2 linked regions of the Prochlorococcus marinus str. MIT 0917 genome follow. The protein of the gene in region 1 interacts with the protein of each later gene in a pairwise test. Links are inferred from orthologs where the notes say so. Each region holds a gene or a part of one and is shown in the gene's direction. Other genes may lie near its edges.

Region 1 (7,749 bases):
CCATCTGTGATCCCACTACCAGCAAAAGCAACATTTTCTCCTGAAGCAAGTTCATTTGCTTCGTAGATCTTGTCAATATCAGTTATGCCCATTTCATTCAATCTTTTTATATTTCCCTCTTTTGTATAGTCAGCCCATTCTGATGTTTGAGCTATTGCGGGATCATAAACAAGTTGTCCTTGAAAATGTCCTCCAAGTGCCCTCATGGCAGCTGCTGAAATAACTCCTTCAGGAGCAGCACCAATACCCATTAGGCAATGCGTACCAGTCCCCTCAAAGCCGCATGCTATTGCCGCCTGGACATCTCCATCTGAGATAGGCTGAATTCTGGCACCAGTAGCTCTGATTTCAGAAACCAAATTTTTATGTCTAGCTCTATCCATAACAACAATGGTTAAATCACTTATTGCTATACCTAGACAGTCACTCAAGATTTTTATATTTTCTGTAGGAGTTTTTCTGATATCAACTTTGCCTTTAGCGGCTGGTGGAGCAGCTAATTTATTCATATAAAAATCTGGAGCATTGAATAATCCACCCCTATCTGAAGCTGCTAATACAGCCATCGAACCACGCTGGCTGTTGGCACATAAATTTGTCCCTTCACAAGGATCTACCGCAAAATCAACTCCAGGACCTGTTCCTGATCCAACTTCTTCTCCGATATAAAGCATTGGAGCTTCATCTCTTTCTCCTTCTCCAATAACGATCCTTCCTTGCATCTGAATCGTTCCCATTCTTTTTCGCATTGCCTCCACGGCAGCGGCATCAGCCTCATCTTTTTGACCCAAACCAGTCAATTGAGCCGAAGCAATTGCAGCTTGCTCAACTACTTCAAGAATTTCTTGGACGAGAGTACGATCCACTTTTTGCAGCTAGGTAAAGAAATTTACGCCTTAAGGCAGACAATATTGTAAGTAATTGAGGGCATTGAAAAATGCTCAGAAAAAAGTACTCACAAAAAACTTATTATCTGTTGATAAGCAATAATTACTGTATCAGTGCATGGTCACACTAGAACTTGTGACCATGAATTAATAGACTCTCTGCCACAAGACAAAAAACAATGAACCAATCAATTTCCTCAGCAATTTTTTCTGAACACCGTCCAGTCCAAATAATCCCTTCAGTCTTGCCAGCAGACTGGGCAAACATGGGGCAATGCGTAAAAGAGCTTGAATTGGCGGGTGTAGACAGAATTCAATTTGATGTAATGGATGGGAACTTCGTTCCAAATCTCACATTCGGTCCTGAAATGATTTCCGCATGCCGAAAGTATTGCAAAGTTCCATTTGAGACTCAGTTAATGGTTAGTCAATACAATTGTGAAACCATGCTTGAGGGATATGTAGAAGCAAGTAAGGGTTCAAACGGAGAGCCAGGAGTTGTAATTGCTCATGCTGAAGCTAATGTTCACCTTCATCGAATTCTTGGCAGGATTCGTCAACTAGGAGGGTCTCCCTCCGTAGCCATTAATCCTCATACTCCAATGGAAATGGTCAAGGATGTGCTTGATATGGTTGATCACGTTCTAGTAATGACTGTTAACCCTGGATTTGGCGGGCAAGCTTATATTCCAACAATGCTCAGCAAAATCACTAAATTAAGAAAACTAATTATAGAAAATGGATACAATGTTGATATAGAAGTTGATGGAGGAATAAAAGCAGATTGGTCATTATCTCAATGCTGCGCTGCAGGGGCAAATTGTTTCATAGCAGGAAGCGGTATGTTTGCTTATCCAACACTTAAAGAAGGTTGTGAGGCACTAAGGAAAGTAGCTAATGATGCACAGAATGGAATAATTATAGAAAAATAGCTAGTTAAATATTAATTACTATGTACCAAAAAACCAACCATAACTGTGCAAACCAACTCCAAGAAGGTTAACTCCAATATAGCAAACAATAATAACAAAAAAGCCTGCTATAGCAAGCAATGCAGGCTTTTTCCCCTGCCATCCCTTTGTTAGCCTAGTATGCAAATAAGCCGCATAAACCAACCAACATATCAAAGCCCAGGTTTCTTTAGGGTCCCAACTCCACCAACTACCCCAAGCTTCATTAGCCCAAACAGCACCGCTAATAAGACCTACTGTAAGCAACAAAAAACCAGCCGTTATTGATCTATAACTTAAAGAGTCAAGTTGCTCAGCATTTGTAAATTCAACCGGATCTATTGAATTTAGGTTCCCATTTCTGTCATCAAGATATAGCTCAGAAATTCGCCTAAACGAACCAGACCCAAATGAGCTATTACGGATATTCAATTGCTTTGTTCCATCAACAAGAAAGACACCAAAAGACAAAATCGAACCTATTAGTAATGCAGCGTAAGAACACATAATTACACTCACATGCATTACCAACCAACTAGACCTAAGTGCTGGAACTAAAGGAGCAGAAGTTTGCAAATTCTCAGGTAAAACAAAACTAGCAAAACCTATTGAAAGTAATGAGATAGGAGTCGCCACCGCAGAAACTATTGGGGAGCGCCATGATCTTTCAACGAAAAGTTGAGTCAAGGTACAACCCCAAGTCAAAAAACAAAGAGACTCATAGAGATTACTAATTGGGAAATGTCCCGATTGCCACCATCTCAGAATCAATTGACTAGTTAGAAAAAGGTTGGAAATTGCGACTAAAAATCTAGCTTTTGAGGAATCACGGCTACCAGCAACTGACCAAAACGAGATAGGCAATGCAATTAATAAGGAAAGAAAGGCTACAAACCCAAGAGAAACAACGGGGTCAAAAGGAAAATTATTTGACTGAAAATCAAGCATTGATAAAAGCAACTAGAGATTATTTAGAAAGATCAGGTCATTTGCTTGCCTGTTTTAACAAGAAACTTCCTCCTAACATAGACAAAAAGACAGGAGACCAAGCAGCAAAGAAAGGATTTATTATTCCTTTGACTCCAAGAGAACTAAAACTAAAACTCAAAATGTAATAGATAAGTATCAAAATAATACTTAACCCGAAACTTTGACTTCGGCCCCCTCCTTTTTTTTGCATTACACCAAAACTACAACCAATCAAAGCAAAAACTGAACAAGCTATTGGTAAAGTAAATTTTTCTTGAATTCTTACTTTCATTCTTCTTGCTTCTTTAATATTGCCACTACTTCGATATAACTCCAAAGCCGTATTCGCTTCTCCTAAATTCATATCATTAGCATCTTTTGGCAGTTGAGCAATATTTGTAAGTTCAGTACCTAATGGATATAAAAAACTCAAGAATTTTGTTCTTGTATTACTTCCGTCAGGACTAAGTGTCAAAATATCTCCTTCAAAAAACTCCCAATTATTTTTATCACTATTCCAAATTCCTTTTTTTGCCTTGAGCATTTGAGTGAAGCCCAATTTTGAAAAATCAATTACTGTGACATCCAACATTTGCCCATCAATAAATTTCCAAGCATAAAAAAGGTGAGTAACTCCTCTTTTTTTATAGCTTGAATATGGATCTAAAATTTCTCCTTTCTTTGAAAAGATAATATCTTCTCCCTGTTCATTTGTAAAAGATTTACCTAAGGAATTTGCTAACATGATTTCAGCATTTTTATTTGTACTTGGAACAATATTATTATTAAAAATGAAGGTCAAATATGACATAAATATCGATAAGATTAAGCCAGGTAAAATCAGTCTATATATTGATATACCAATACTTTTCAATGCCTTTATTTCACTATTATCATTTAGACTTCCATAAGCTAATAAGGTTGAAAGTAACATTGCCATAGGGAAAGAAATAACAATAAAACTAGGTAATTTTAGCAATAGAATCTGAACAGCAACAGAGAAAGGTAGACCAATCTCAACTATTTTTCTAATCAAATCAAAAATAACTCCTACCGAAAGAGATACGACGGTAAAAGCGGCTATTGAAAACAATAAAGGAGGTAGTAATTCAAAAAGTATCCATCTATCTAACAACGGAATTATTTTGCATTTCCTTTCTAGTAAATTTTGAACTCTAGATAATAAAAATATGTTATTAAACATAGCTTAATCGAATGAATTACCAAGATAACTCTGTTTAACAACCTCATTCCTTGTTAGTTGATCTGAAGATCCGTCTGCAAGAATTTCACCTTGATTAAGGATATAAGATCTTTCGGTTATAGCCAATGTTGCTCTAACATTGTGATCAGTAATTAATATACCTATATTCTTATTTTTTAACTTCTTAATTAAATTCTGTAGATCATTAATAGCTATAGGATCAATTCCTGCAAAAGGCTCGTCTAAAAGTAAAAATTTCGGCCCCAAACGTCCTACAGCTAACGCTCTTGCTACTTCACATCTGCGTCTTTCTCCACCGGAAAGTTGATGTCCCAAGCGATCAAGGAAAGAGACCAAATTAAATTCCTCAATCAATTCTTCACGTTTTTTCCTAAAAAGAGAAATTGATAACTTAGCTTGAGAAAGCGCAATATCCAAATTCTCAATAACTGTAAGATTTCTAAAAACACTTGGTTCTTGAGGTAAATAACCTATTCCTAATTGAACTCTTTTTGTCATCGAAAAATTTTCAATACTATTTCCATCCAAGTAGATATTGCCTTTATTTGGCTTAATCAGACCCACGATCATATTAAAAGTACTAGTTTTACCCGCACCGTTTGGCCCCAAAAGTCCAACGACCTCCCCAGGGTTAACATTTAAATTAACGTTTTTTACAATATTTTTATTGGATAAAGTTAAGTACAAACTCTCAATAAGTAGAGTCATTTCAATAGAACCTATCAGGTAGAAGCTTATACATAAGAATTATTCGATAATAAACTATAGATCTCATATATGAGGTTAATCAACAATTCTCTCAACCCAATATAAGTAGAACATCTCTGAATCATGAAAGGAGTTCTCAAATTTTGAATCAGCAATTACACTAAATTTTTCAAAGTAAAGAGGGACATCACCTGGCTCCAAATTCTTAATAGATGATCGATTACTTAAAAGTAGTAATAATTTATTTACATTAGGAAATTTATCTAAATATAATTGAACTTCATCAAATGTTTTTGTATTACTCCTGTCTAATATAAGTCGATTAGCCCACTGAGCATAACTTCCATATCCATTCAATTCAGGCAAGTAGAATTCTCTATCAAGATATCCCGAAACTGTAGCCACTTCAACATCTCTAGTTGCAAATATTGGAAAATCCTCCCATCCTTTATTCTGAATATATTGAGCAGTTTCCTTTCCACTAGAATACGGTACCCGAAAGTCATTGATAACCATATGAATCCCAACAACAAAATGTATAGTTAAACAAATGGTAAGTAATCTAGGGAAATGAAATAAATTACCTTTAGTGAATAAATTTTGGTGATTAGAAAATATAAATTGCTGATCTTGATTAGCTAGTGCCAACCATACTGAAGTAATAATCAATAGAAAATAATATCCATAATGTCTTGATCCATCACCCAAAAATAAAAAATAGTTGAAAAGAAACAAAAATATAATACCGCTAAAAAAATAAATTAATGCTGGACGATAAGATTTAATAAAGGTGACTGTACTAATAAGCAAAATCAAAGTAATTAAAGCACATAAAACTAAATCAAACGATCTACTTGAATTAGGAATAATAAGCATATAACCTCCAAAAACCTGTCCTATCACTCTAAGAAAATGACGTAAATCAATAAAAGAAGAAAGTAACTTAACTGAATCTCTTACTTGAAGAAGACTAAAAGCTCCAAAACACAATAGCGCAGAAGAGATAGTGATACTAGAAGTTAAATCTATAATCCAATTTTTGTTGCTTTTATAATTTTTTCGTTGATTAGGATTTAAGAACCAATCTAAAACTAGAGTCATTCCAATAGCAAATGCTAATGACCAGGACAAAGCTTGAGTATTAGCCAAAAGGCCAATACACAAAGAGAATGGTATGTAAGTTTTCTCTTTTAAATGATAAATAGAACAAAAAATAAATATTATTAATTCTGCTATAACATAATGACGACACACAATAAAATATTCCCAAAAAGGAAAATATCCAAAAGTAAATATGGCTTTAGTAGTTAGATCAAAAGGACTAAATCTCCAAAAAATTATAATTGCTAAACTACCTAAAAACCAATGCATCAGTTGCATGCTTATGGGTGTACTAGTAATATTTTTCGAAAAATAAATTAATAATGACCAGAGGATAGGATGTCCGGATGGTGCGTTATTTTTCCATAAATCTATTAAATTATCACTTTGCCAAGCCACTAGCCATCCTTGCATCTCATCCCTCCAAAGAGCATGATTAAATGCACCAAATAGACCTATGATTATAAATAAAACAGGTAAAAATATCTCATAAAAGTGCTGATCAGGTAATTTTATTTTATTGATTCTTTTAAATTCCATTTTTGATTTATGCAGAATGTCTATCTTTATAATTTGGATTGATGAAATTGAACCTAAGCAAAAAAGGATAACTAGAAAAATAATATGAAATCATCGCACTTTAAATTGCAAAACTGTAAGAGACTTAACAAAATTTTCAAAGGAAACTGAGAACGGGCACGCTGCAACCAGAAAGGTCTTTACCAATTTGTAGAAATTTCAATCTCATTGAAACGCATTTAGAAAGCCCTTCAATATCTAATCCAAAATTACCTAAATGAAATCTTTTTAATCTACCCAATGCTTCTCCGTAAAGTATCGTCGCTCCATTTAGATTGCTATTTTCTAGATGAACTTGCGCAACAGCTACTTGCAATATTCCCTGTATCAACTGCCTTTCAACCCCACCAGTCTCATGCCATATCTCTTCAAAAACATCGTGAGATTTGTACCACTGGCAAGAATTAAATAATTTCATTCCTATTTCAAAACGATAATCATTTATAAATAAATCATCTTGTTTATCTACAAAAGTCATTATTTTTTCAAATTTTTCTTTGCATTAATTTTTCTCAGTCTTATAGATTCAGGAGTAACTTCCAACATCTCCCCTGGTCCAATGTATTCAAGAGCTCTTTCTAATGTCATTTCAATTGGGGATTGCAATTGATCTAACTCATCTGCACCAGCTGATCTCATGTTGGTAAGTTGTTTAGCTTTGCAAATATTTAATTCAAGATCTTGTGGGCGATTATTCTCTCCAATAATCATTCCTTTATAAACTTTAGCTCCAGGAGTAATAAAAAATTGTCCACGGTCTTCTGCATTTTTTAAGGAATAGAAAGTAGCTACACCCTCTTCAAATGAAATAAGGACTCCATTTCTCCTTTGTTCAAAATCTCCTACAGATGGCCTGTATTCAAAAAAAGAATGACTCATAATGCCTTCACCTCTTGTTGAACGAATAAACTCACCCCTAAATCCAATTAGGCCTCTTGATGGGATAACAAATTCAAGTTGAGTTCGATGATCAGTGCCCGTTTCCATATTTTGCATTTCACCTTTTCTAACCCCAAGGCTTTCAATACAAGCGCCAATAGAAGCCTCAGGAACATCAAGGACTAGGGTCTCAACCGGTTCGCATTTAATTTCATCAATTGTTCTAAAAATGACTTGTGGTTGAGAAACTTGAAATTCATACCCCTCTCTTCGCATTGTCTCTATAAGAATTCCTAGATGTAACTCTCCTCTCCCACTAACAGAAAAACGATCAGGTGAATCTGTATCCTCGACTCTTAATGCAACATTCGTAAGAAGCTCTTTTTTTAAACGATCCTTCAACTGACGACTGGTTACAAACTTTCCCTCTTTCCCAGCAAATGGAGAATCG
Region 2 (7,205 bases), 1.4 Mb from region 1 along the record:
TTTTTCTAAACTTTCTGGTTCTAGTGGGCTGAATCTTATTACTTCATCAATGCGGTTCAAAAACTCTGGTCGAAAATGTTTTGTTAGAGCTTCGTTGATTTTTTGATCTAATTCTTGTGCAAGGGTATTTTTATTTGAATTTTCGCTTTGAACTTGAAGTGAATTATTTAAGATTGCTTTGCTAGCAAGATTGCTGGTCATAACAATAATGGTATTTCTAAAATCTACTGTTCGACCTTGAGAATCGGTTAGTCTTCCATCGTCTAACACCTGTAAAAGGATGTTGAAAACTTCTGGATGAGCTTTTTCTATCTCATCAAGGAGTAAAACTGCATAAGGTCTTTTTCTAATTGCCTCGGTTAATTGCCCACCTTCTTCGTATCCCACGTATCCAGGCGGTGCACCTAAGAGTCTTGAAACAGCATTCCTCTCCATAAATTCACTCATATCAAGTCTCAATAAAGCATCCTCTTCATCAAATAAAGAACTTGCTAGTGATTTGGCAAGCTCAGTTTTCCCAACACCTGTAGGGCCTAGGAAAAGAAATGATCCTATAGGTCTTCTTATGTCTTGCATTCCAGCTCTTGCTCTACGGATTGCTGCTGAGACTGCTTGAACTGCATTTGATTGACCAATAACTTTTTTTTCTAAGTCTTGTTCTAAATTTAAAAGTTTTTGTCTTTCACCTGATAAAACTTTGCTAACAGGAATTCCTGTCCATCTTGAAACAACATCAGCTATGTCTTCTGGGTCAACTTGCTCTATTAGCAAGGAATTTCCATATTCATTATCTTCTTGAATAGAAGCTTCTATTCCTTTTATTCTTTCTTTGATTTGAAAAAGTTGTTCATATTTCAGTCTTTCTACTTCTTCGAAATCACCAGAGATTTCAGCTTCTCTTGTTAAATTTTTTAGTTCTTCAGCTCTTATTTTTAGTTCTTTTAATTCAGCTGTTTTCTCAATCTGATCTTGCCATTTTTGTTTGATCTGAGCTAGCTCGTATAGTAGCAATTCTTTCTGTTCTTCAAGATTATTTATAGTCTCTAGTGTTGTCTCTTTGTTTGCCTTTTGGATTGAAGACTCCAAATGATTGATCTGAGATTCTTTCTCTTCTATGATTTTTGGTTTTGATGCAGATTCGATTTTTACTTGAGCTGAAGCCTCGTCAATTAAATCAATAGCTTTATCAGGTAGGCATCTATCACTTATATATCTATGAGATAAGCGATTTGCTGTACTTAGCGCTTCATCAGTAATAGTAACTCCATGATGAAACTCATAATTTTCTTTAAGTCCTTTTAGAATTTTTAAGCTTAAATCTAAGCTAGGCTCTTTGATTGATACTTGCTGAAATCGTCTATCAAGTGCAAGATCTTTTTCGATCGTACGTCTATAATTATCTGGAGTCGTAGCGCCAATACAGCGTAAGTCCCCACTAGCTAATAACGGTTTTAATAGACTGCCAGCATCGTTATTTGATCTGTCTTTGCTTACAATCGAGTGCAATTCGTCTATAAATAGGATTACTCCTTTTTCGTTATTGCTTATTTCACTTAACAATGATCTGAATCGTTCTTCAAATTGCCCTCTGAACTTAGCTCCAGCTATTAATGCGCCGATATCAAGTGAAATTAGTCTTAAACCTTGAAGAGAATCAGGAAGTTCGTTGGCTACTATTTTTTGAGCTAATAATTCTGCGACTGCTGTTTTACCAACACCTGGAGCACCAATAAGTACGGGATTATTTTTGCCTCTTCGAGATAAAACTTTTGTAATTGCTTTGATTTCCGACTCTCTGCCGATCACAGGGTCTAATTTCCCATTGGCAGCTTCGGCAGTAAGGTCTTTACAGTATAAATCCAATGCACTTGGCGTTTCATTAAGTTTTAAAGGTTCTTCTTTTGATGTGATCTCTTCTTTAATGATTGGAGCAAGTGGCTCGGGGTCAGGATTTTTTAAAGTTTTTTTGGTAGATACAGAAGTTCTTGGAATTTTTTGTGGTCTATTTTCTATTTGTTGAGTGGTAGTTCTTTTTGATTGTTTAAATGATTTAGGTGCTGGTAGTCGTCTCAATTCCGCTTCAAGAATTTCACTAGGGAGACCTGCTTGACAAAAAAGATCTTCTCCTAAGCGATTGTCTCTACCAATTGCGACAAGGATATGAGATATCTCTATTTGATTAGATCCCCATCGAGAGCGAAAATCATCAGCTGTTTCAAGAAGAATTTCTAAATCTTCTCCAATAAATAAGTCTGATTGGTTGTTTATGGGAAGTTCAGCGATAAAATTTTCTAAAAGTTCATTTATTTCTTCATGGTTTACAGGTAAGGAATCGGTATATTTCAAAAATTTTCTATTTCTAAAAAGAACTTGGATAAGATGTTCAACATCTAAATTCTGATGTCGCCACCTTCTGGCTGATTGTTCAGCTATTAGTAAAAGACTCCAAGCTTCATCGCTAAAAGAATCTGGTTCTGTAGTTAGGCTTCCATTCATTTTCGATCAATTTTGATTCAAAGTGGTCATTTGCCTTCTGAATTTTGATTGAGACCTTTTTATCGATATGTGTATTTCTTGTTAAGACAAATTTGATTGATTAGGTCTTGGAAAGCAAGCTAGATTAGCAATTCAGGAACACATAGGAATAATGTAGTTCATAAGATCTAAAATTCATCTTAAATTCGTGGCTGACTCTCTAGAACTAGTAATCGATACCATTATGGCCCGAGAAGTTTTGGATTCTCGTGGCAATCCAACTGTAGAGGCTGAAGTGCTTTTAGAAGGAGGGGCTATTGGACGTTCGATTGTTCCAAGTGGCGCAAGCACTGGAGCCCATGAGGCTCATGAATTAAGAGATGGTGGTAAACGTTATCTTGGTAAAGGAGTTATCAAGGCTGTTGGTCATATAGAAGAAACTATTGCTCCTGCTCTATGTGGCCTTTCTGCTTTAGATCAAGCCACAGTTGATTCGGTAATGAAACAACTCGATGATACAGACAATAAATCAAATCTTGGTGCAAATTCAATTCTTGCTGTAAGCATGGCAACAGCAAGAGCGGCGGCTAATGGATTGGGTTTGCCTTTGTATAGGTATTTAGGTGGACCAATGTCATCTTTATTGCCAGTGCCATTGATGAACGTCATTAACGGAGGAGAACATGCTGCAAATAATTTAGATTTTCAGGAATTTATGTTGGTTCCTCATGGTGCTGAAAGCTTCAGAGAAGCATTAAGAATGGGAGCTGAGGTTTTTCATACGCTTAAAGATTTATTGATTCAGAAAGGTTTATCAACAGCTGTGGGTGATGAAGGAGGATTTGCTCCAAATCTTGAAAGTAATAAAGCTGCAGGTGACCTTTTAATGCAAGCAATTGAACAGGCTGGATTTATCCCAGGGGAGCAAATCTCTTTAGCTTTGGATGTTGCAAGTACGGAATTTTATAAGGAAGGGCAATATTTTTATGGTGGGAATTCCTATTCCAGCGAGCAAATGGTTGAGGAATTGGCTGGGTTAGTTAATTCATTCCCAATCATTTCTATTGAAGATGGATTAGCTGAAGATGATTGGGATGGTTGGAGCTTGCTTACGAAAAGACTTGGCAAAAATGTGCAATTAGTTGGAGATGATTTATTTGTCACAAACACACTTCGTTTACAAAGAGGCATTGATGAGAATATTGCAAATTCAATATTAATTAAGGTTAATCAAATAGGTTCTCTTACAGAAACACTTGAAGCTATAGAGCTTGCATCAAGGTCAAGTTATACAACTGTCATAAGTCATAGAAGCGGAGAAACTGAAGATACAACTATTGCTGATTTGTCAGTAGCAACTAAATCTGGTCAAATTAAAACAGGGTCATTGAGTCGGAGTGAAAGAGTCGCGAAATATAATCAATTACTTCGTATTGAGGATGAATTAGGTAGTCAAGCCACATATGCTGGACTTGTTGGATTGGGACCACGAGGAAGTTATCAGAGCTAATTGTCACTTTTAAAGCTTTTACTTCCTTGAAAATTATCTAAACGACTTTCGCTTCTCATCTTAAATTTTAATTTAATCCAGCTTAGAGCTATTGGAAATCCAATAGTTACTGGTATGAGAAATAAAAAAGGTCTATTCGTTGAAGCTAGTAAAGCTGAGGATATTGCAAGTGAGCCCAGAAGAACAGAATTACTTAGTGATTGTTGAGCATTAATCATTCTTCTGAGTTGTCTGTCCGATTCACCCATTCTCACTTGAAGTTGCAAGTCGCCCTGTTCTAGTCTTTCTAAATTTTCATCCAAGCGTTTTGGTAGCCCAACAGCTTTACTACCTATTTCAGAAACTTGTCTTCCTAATTCATTAAATAAGTCATTAGAGTCTTGATTTTTTGAAGTCATTAGAGGGAGAAGGAATGGTTTTGCTATTGCTATTAAGTTAAATTCAGGGTCTAAATATCTTCCGACTCCTTCAAAAGTTGATAATGCTCTAAAAACAAAAATCAACTCAATTGGTATTCTAAAGGGTTTCCCATAAGCCAGTTCAGATATATCCCCAGAAAGCTTTTCTATGATTTGAGAATCAAATGGAGGAGTGAGGGCTTCATTTAACATTATTCTTATTAACCTTCTTACTGGACCTACTTCGATATCTTTTTCTATTAATCCAGCTATTTGCAGTTCTTTAACCAGTCCACTAACGTCTCTTAGAGCTGCGGCTTTGATCATTGAATTGAGCCTGCCTCTAATACGCTCAGAGACAAAACCCATCATCCCAAAATCATAGTAAATAAGAGAACCACCCCTGGAAACAGCTAGATTGCCAGGATGAGGATCAGCATGGAAAAAACCGTAATTAACCAATTGTTTTAAATAACTTGTAGCTCCAATTTTTGCGATTAAACTAGTATCAATATCATTACTTTTTAGAGATTTAATATCATTTATCTTGATTCCTGGTAAATACTCCAAACATAAAACTTTACTTGTGCTTAACTCCCAGAATACACTTGGGATTAAAATATTTGAGTCGTCTATAAATTGTTGTTTAAATCTTGCAGCATATTGAGCTTCAATTCGAAAATCTAGTTCTCTGATTAAGACTCTTTTAGACTCCTTTGCGATACCTACCCAGTCATTACCTCTGCTTAGAGACTTTATTCTTTGCACAACTTTTGCAACTTGATTCATTACATCTAAGTCAAGTCTGAAAAATTTTTCTATGTCTGGTCTTTGGACTTTGAAAATAACATTTTTTCCATCAATTAATCTAGCTTTATGAACTTGAGCAAGAGATGCAGAGCCAATTGGTATTTGATCAATACTTATGATTTTTTTATATGAATTACGAAGCTGCTTTTTTAAGATATTTTGAATTTTTTCAAATTCAAAAGGTGGAACTCTATCTTGAAGCGAGCTAAGCTCGTTTACCCATGCAGATGGAATAACATCAGCTCTTGCTGATAAAAGTTGGCCTAATTTTATAAATGCTGAACCTAGATTAACTAATTCTTTTGTAAGCCATTTTGCCCTTAAAGTATTTCTTTTTTCTCTTCTTTTAGAATTATATCCTTTTAAATAAGTCCATTTTTTAGAATCAAACCATAAATAGAAAAGTAAACCTAGTAATATTGTCCAAATCCTAAGGGCTCTTGAAAATCTTTTTAGTTGACTAGCTATAAATATCAATTTTACCCCTCAATATCTTTATTGATTTCGATAACCTTTGATCTGAGATTATCTATTTGTATTTGAATTAAATCTTCTTTGCTTACGCGTTCCTTAGAACTTTTATCTTTTGATGCATTAGCCTTTTTTTCTAGACGTTCGGATTCTTCAATAACCTCTTCTTTGAATTTAGACCATTCATTTTGGAGCTTTTGAGGTAATTCCTCAGTAATTTCAGTGAATTCTTGGGCAGAATTGATCACGTTCTCAGTTATTCGAGCTGCTATTCGGTTTATAGCTGCTTTGAGGAGTATTTCTGAATCACTCAATGATCTAATTATTCAGCTTTCACTTTAGAAGATACAGGGTTTTTTGTGTCTTCAGATTGAAACTGGATATATGCAGATTTGCTCTTAATCAATTAAATCTATTTAGAAGATTGTTTGTTATCGCTCAACCTAGAATATTTTCATTAGAGTTGAAGAATACAAACATTTGATTTGATTTGGGGTAAAAGTCTAATCTATTAACCCAAGTGATCTCAAAACACCCTTTCTCTTTTTGAAAGGGAGCAAAACCTAACTAAGAGATTTTCCATTGGAAACTATTGAAACTGATGTTGTCATAGTTGGTGGTGGCCCTGCTGGTTGCAGTTGTGCGCTTTACACTTCCCGAGCAGACTTAAGAACAGTAATTCTTGATAAAAACCCAGATGTAGGTGCGCTAGCGATAACACATCAAATTGCTAATTATCCAGGTGTTTCTAGTGAGATGAGTGGAGAGGCCTTGTTGAAATTGATGAGAGATCAAGCTACTCAGTATGGTGCTGATTATCGCAGAGCTCAAGTTTTTGGAATTGATGCTAGTGGTGACTGGAAAACTATTTACACTCCAGAGGGGACTTTTAAAGCAAAAGCACTTGTCGTTGCCAGTGGTGCCATGGGAAGGCCAGCTTCATTTAAAGGTGAGGCTGAATTCTTGGGTAAAGGAGTAAGTTATTGCGCTACTTGTGATGGGGCTTTTTATAGAGATCGTGAAGTCGCGGTTGTTGGAATTAATAAAGAGGCGATTGAAGAAGCAAATGTTCTTACAAAATTTGCTTCAAAAGTTCATTGGATAACATCTAATGATCCAAAATCAGATGATCATCATGCGCAAGATCTGCTATCAAAACCAAATGTGAACCATTGGAGTAAGACGAGGTTAATGCAGATTGAAGGTAATGATTCTGGGGTAACAGGTATTAAGGTTAAGAACCGTTCAATTGATACTCAGCAAGAAGTAGCACTCGATGGCGTTTTTGTTTATATGAGCGGTTCAAAGCCTATTACCGACTTTCTTGGTGAACAGGTTGCTTTTAAGGAGGATGGTGGAGTTTTGGTAGATGACTTTATGTCGACAACAGTTGAAGGGGTTTGGGCGATTGGCGACATCAGAAATACTCCATTTAAACAAGCTGTTGTTGCAGCATCGGATGGATGCATAGCCGCTATGGCGATAGATAGATATTTAAATAGTAGGAAATCAATTCGTGTAGATTGGGTTCATGCTTAATT

Evidence for each region.
Region 2: the proteins of rpe (region 1) and eno interact in binary tests that used the Escherichia coli proteins (3 or more experiments, as listed by UniProt). The link is inferred for Prochlorococcus marinus str. MIT 0917 from one-to-one orthologs.

The regions. Positions count from the first base shown.
Region 1 is NZ_CP114784.1:175,418-183,166, reverse strand. The notes cover bases 170-2,942. They hold rpe (ribulose-phosphate 3-epimerase), read left to right. Parts: upstream 170-1,066; coding sequence 1,067-1,819; downstream 1,820-2,942. Other genes in these bases: O5637_RS00940 (LptF/LptG family permease), read right to left, coding at 2,823-2,942; ccsB (c-type cytochrome biogenesis protein CcsB), read right to left, coding at 1,838-2,785; glpX (class II fructose-bisphosphatase), read right to left, coding at 170-866. Outside these bases: more of glpX, read right to left, coding at 1-169; more of O5637_RS00940, read right to left, coding at 2,943-4,010; lptB (LPS export ABC transporter ATP-binding protein), read right to left, coding at 4,014-4,739; O5637_RS00930 (hypothetical protein), read right to left, coding at 4,815-6,380; O5637_RS00925 (DUF309 domain-containing protein), read right to left, coding at 6,517-6,897; translational GTPase TypA, read right to left, coding at 6,897-7,749. UniProt on the Escherichia coli protein: Catalyzes the reversible epimerization of D-ribulose 5-phosphate to D-xylulose 5-phosphate.
Region 2 is NZ_CP114784.1:1,603,133-1,610,337, forward strand. The notes cover bases 1,922-4,834. They hold eno (phosphopyruvate hydratase), read left to right. Parts: upstream 1,922-2,683; coding sequence 2,684-3,985; downstream 3,986-4,834. Other genes in these bases: O5637_RS08925 (ATP-dependent Clp protease ATP-binding subunit), read right to left, coding at 1,922-2,496; O5637_RS08935 (ABC1 kinase family protein), read right to left, coding at 3,982-4,834. In the rest of the region: more of O5637_RS08925, read right to left, coding at 1-1,921; more of O5637_RS08935, read right to left, coding at 4,835-5,670; O5637_RS08940 (hypothetical protein), read right to left, coding at 5,673-5,978; O5637_RS08945 (NAD(P)/FAD-dependent oxidoreductase), read left to right, coding at 6,247-7,203. UniProt on the Escherichia coli protein: Catalyzes the reversible conversion of 2-phosphoglycerate (2-PG) into phosphoenolpyruvate (PEP). It is essential for the degradation of carbohydrates via glycolysis.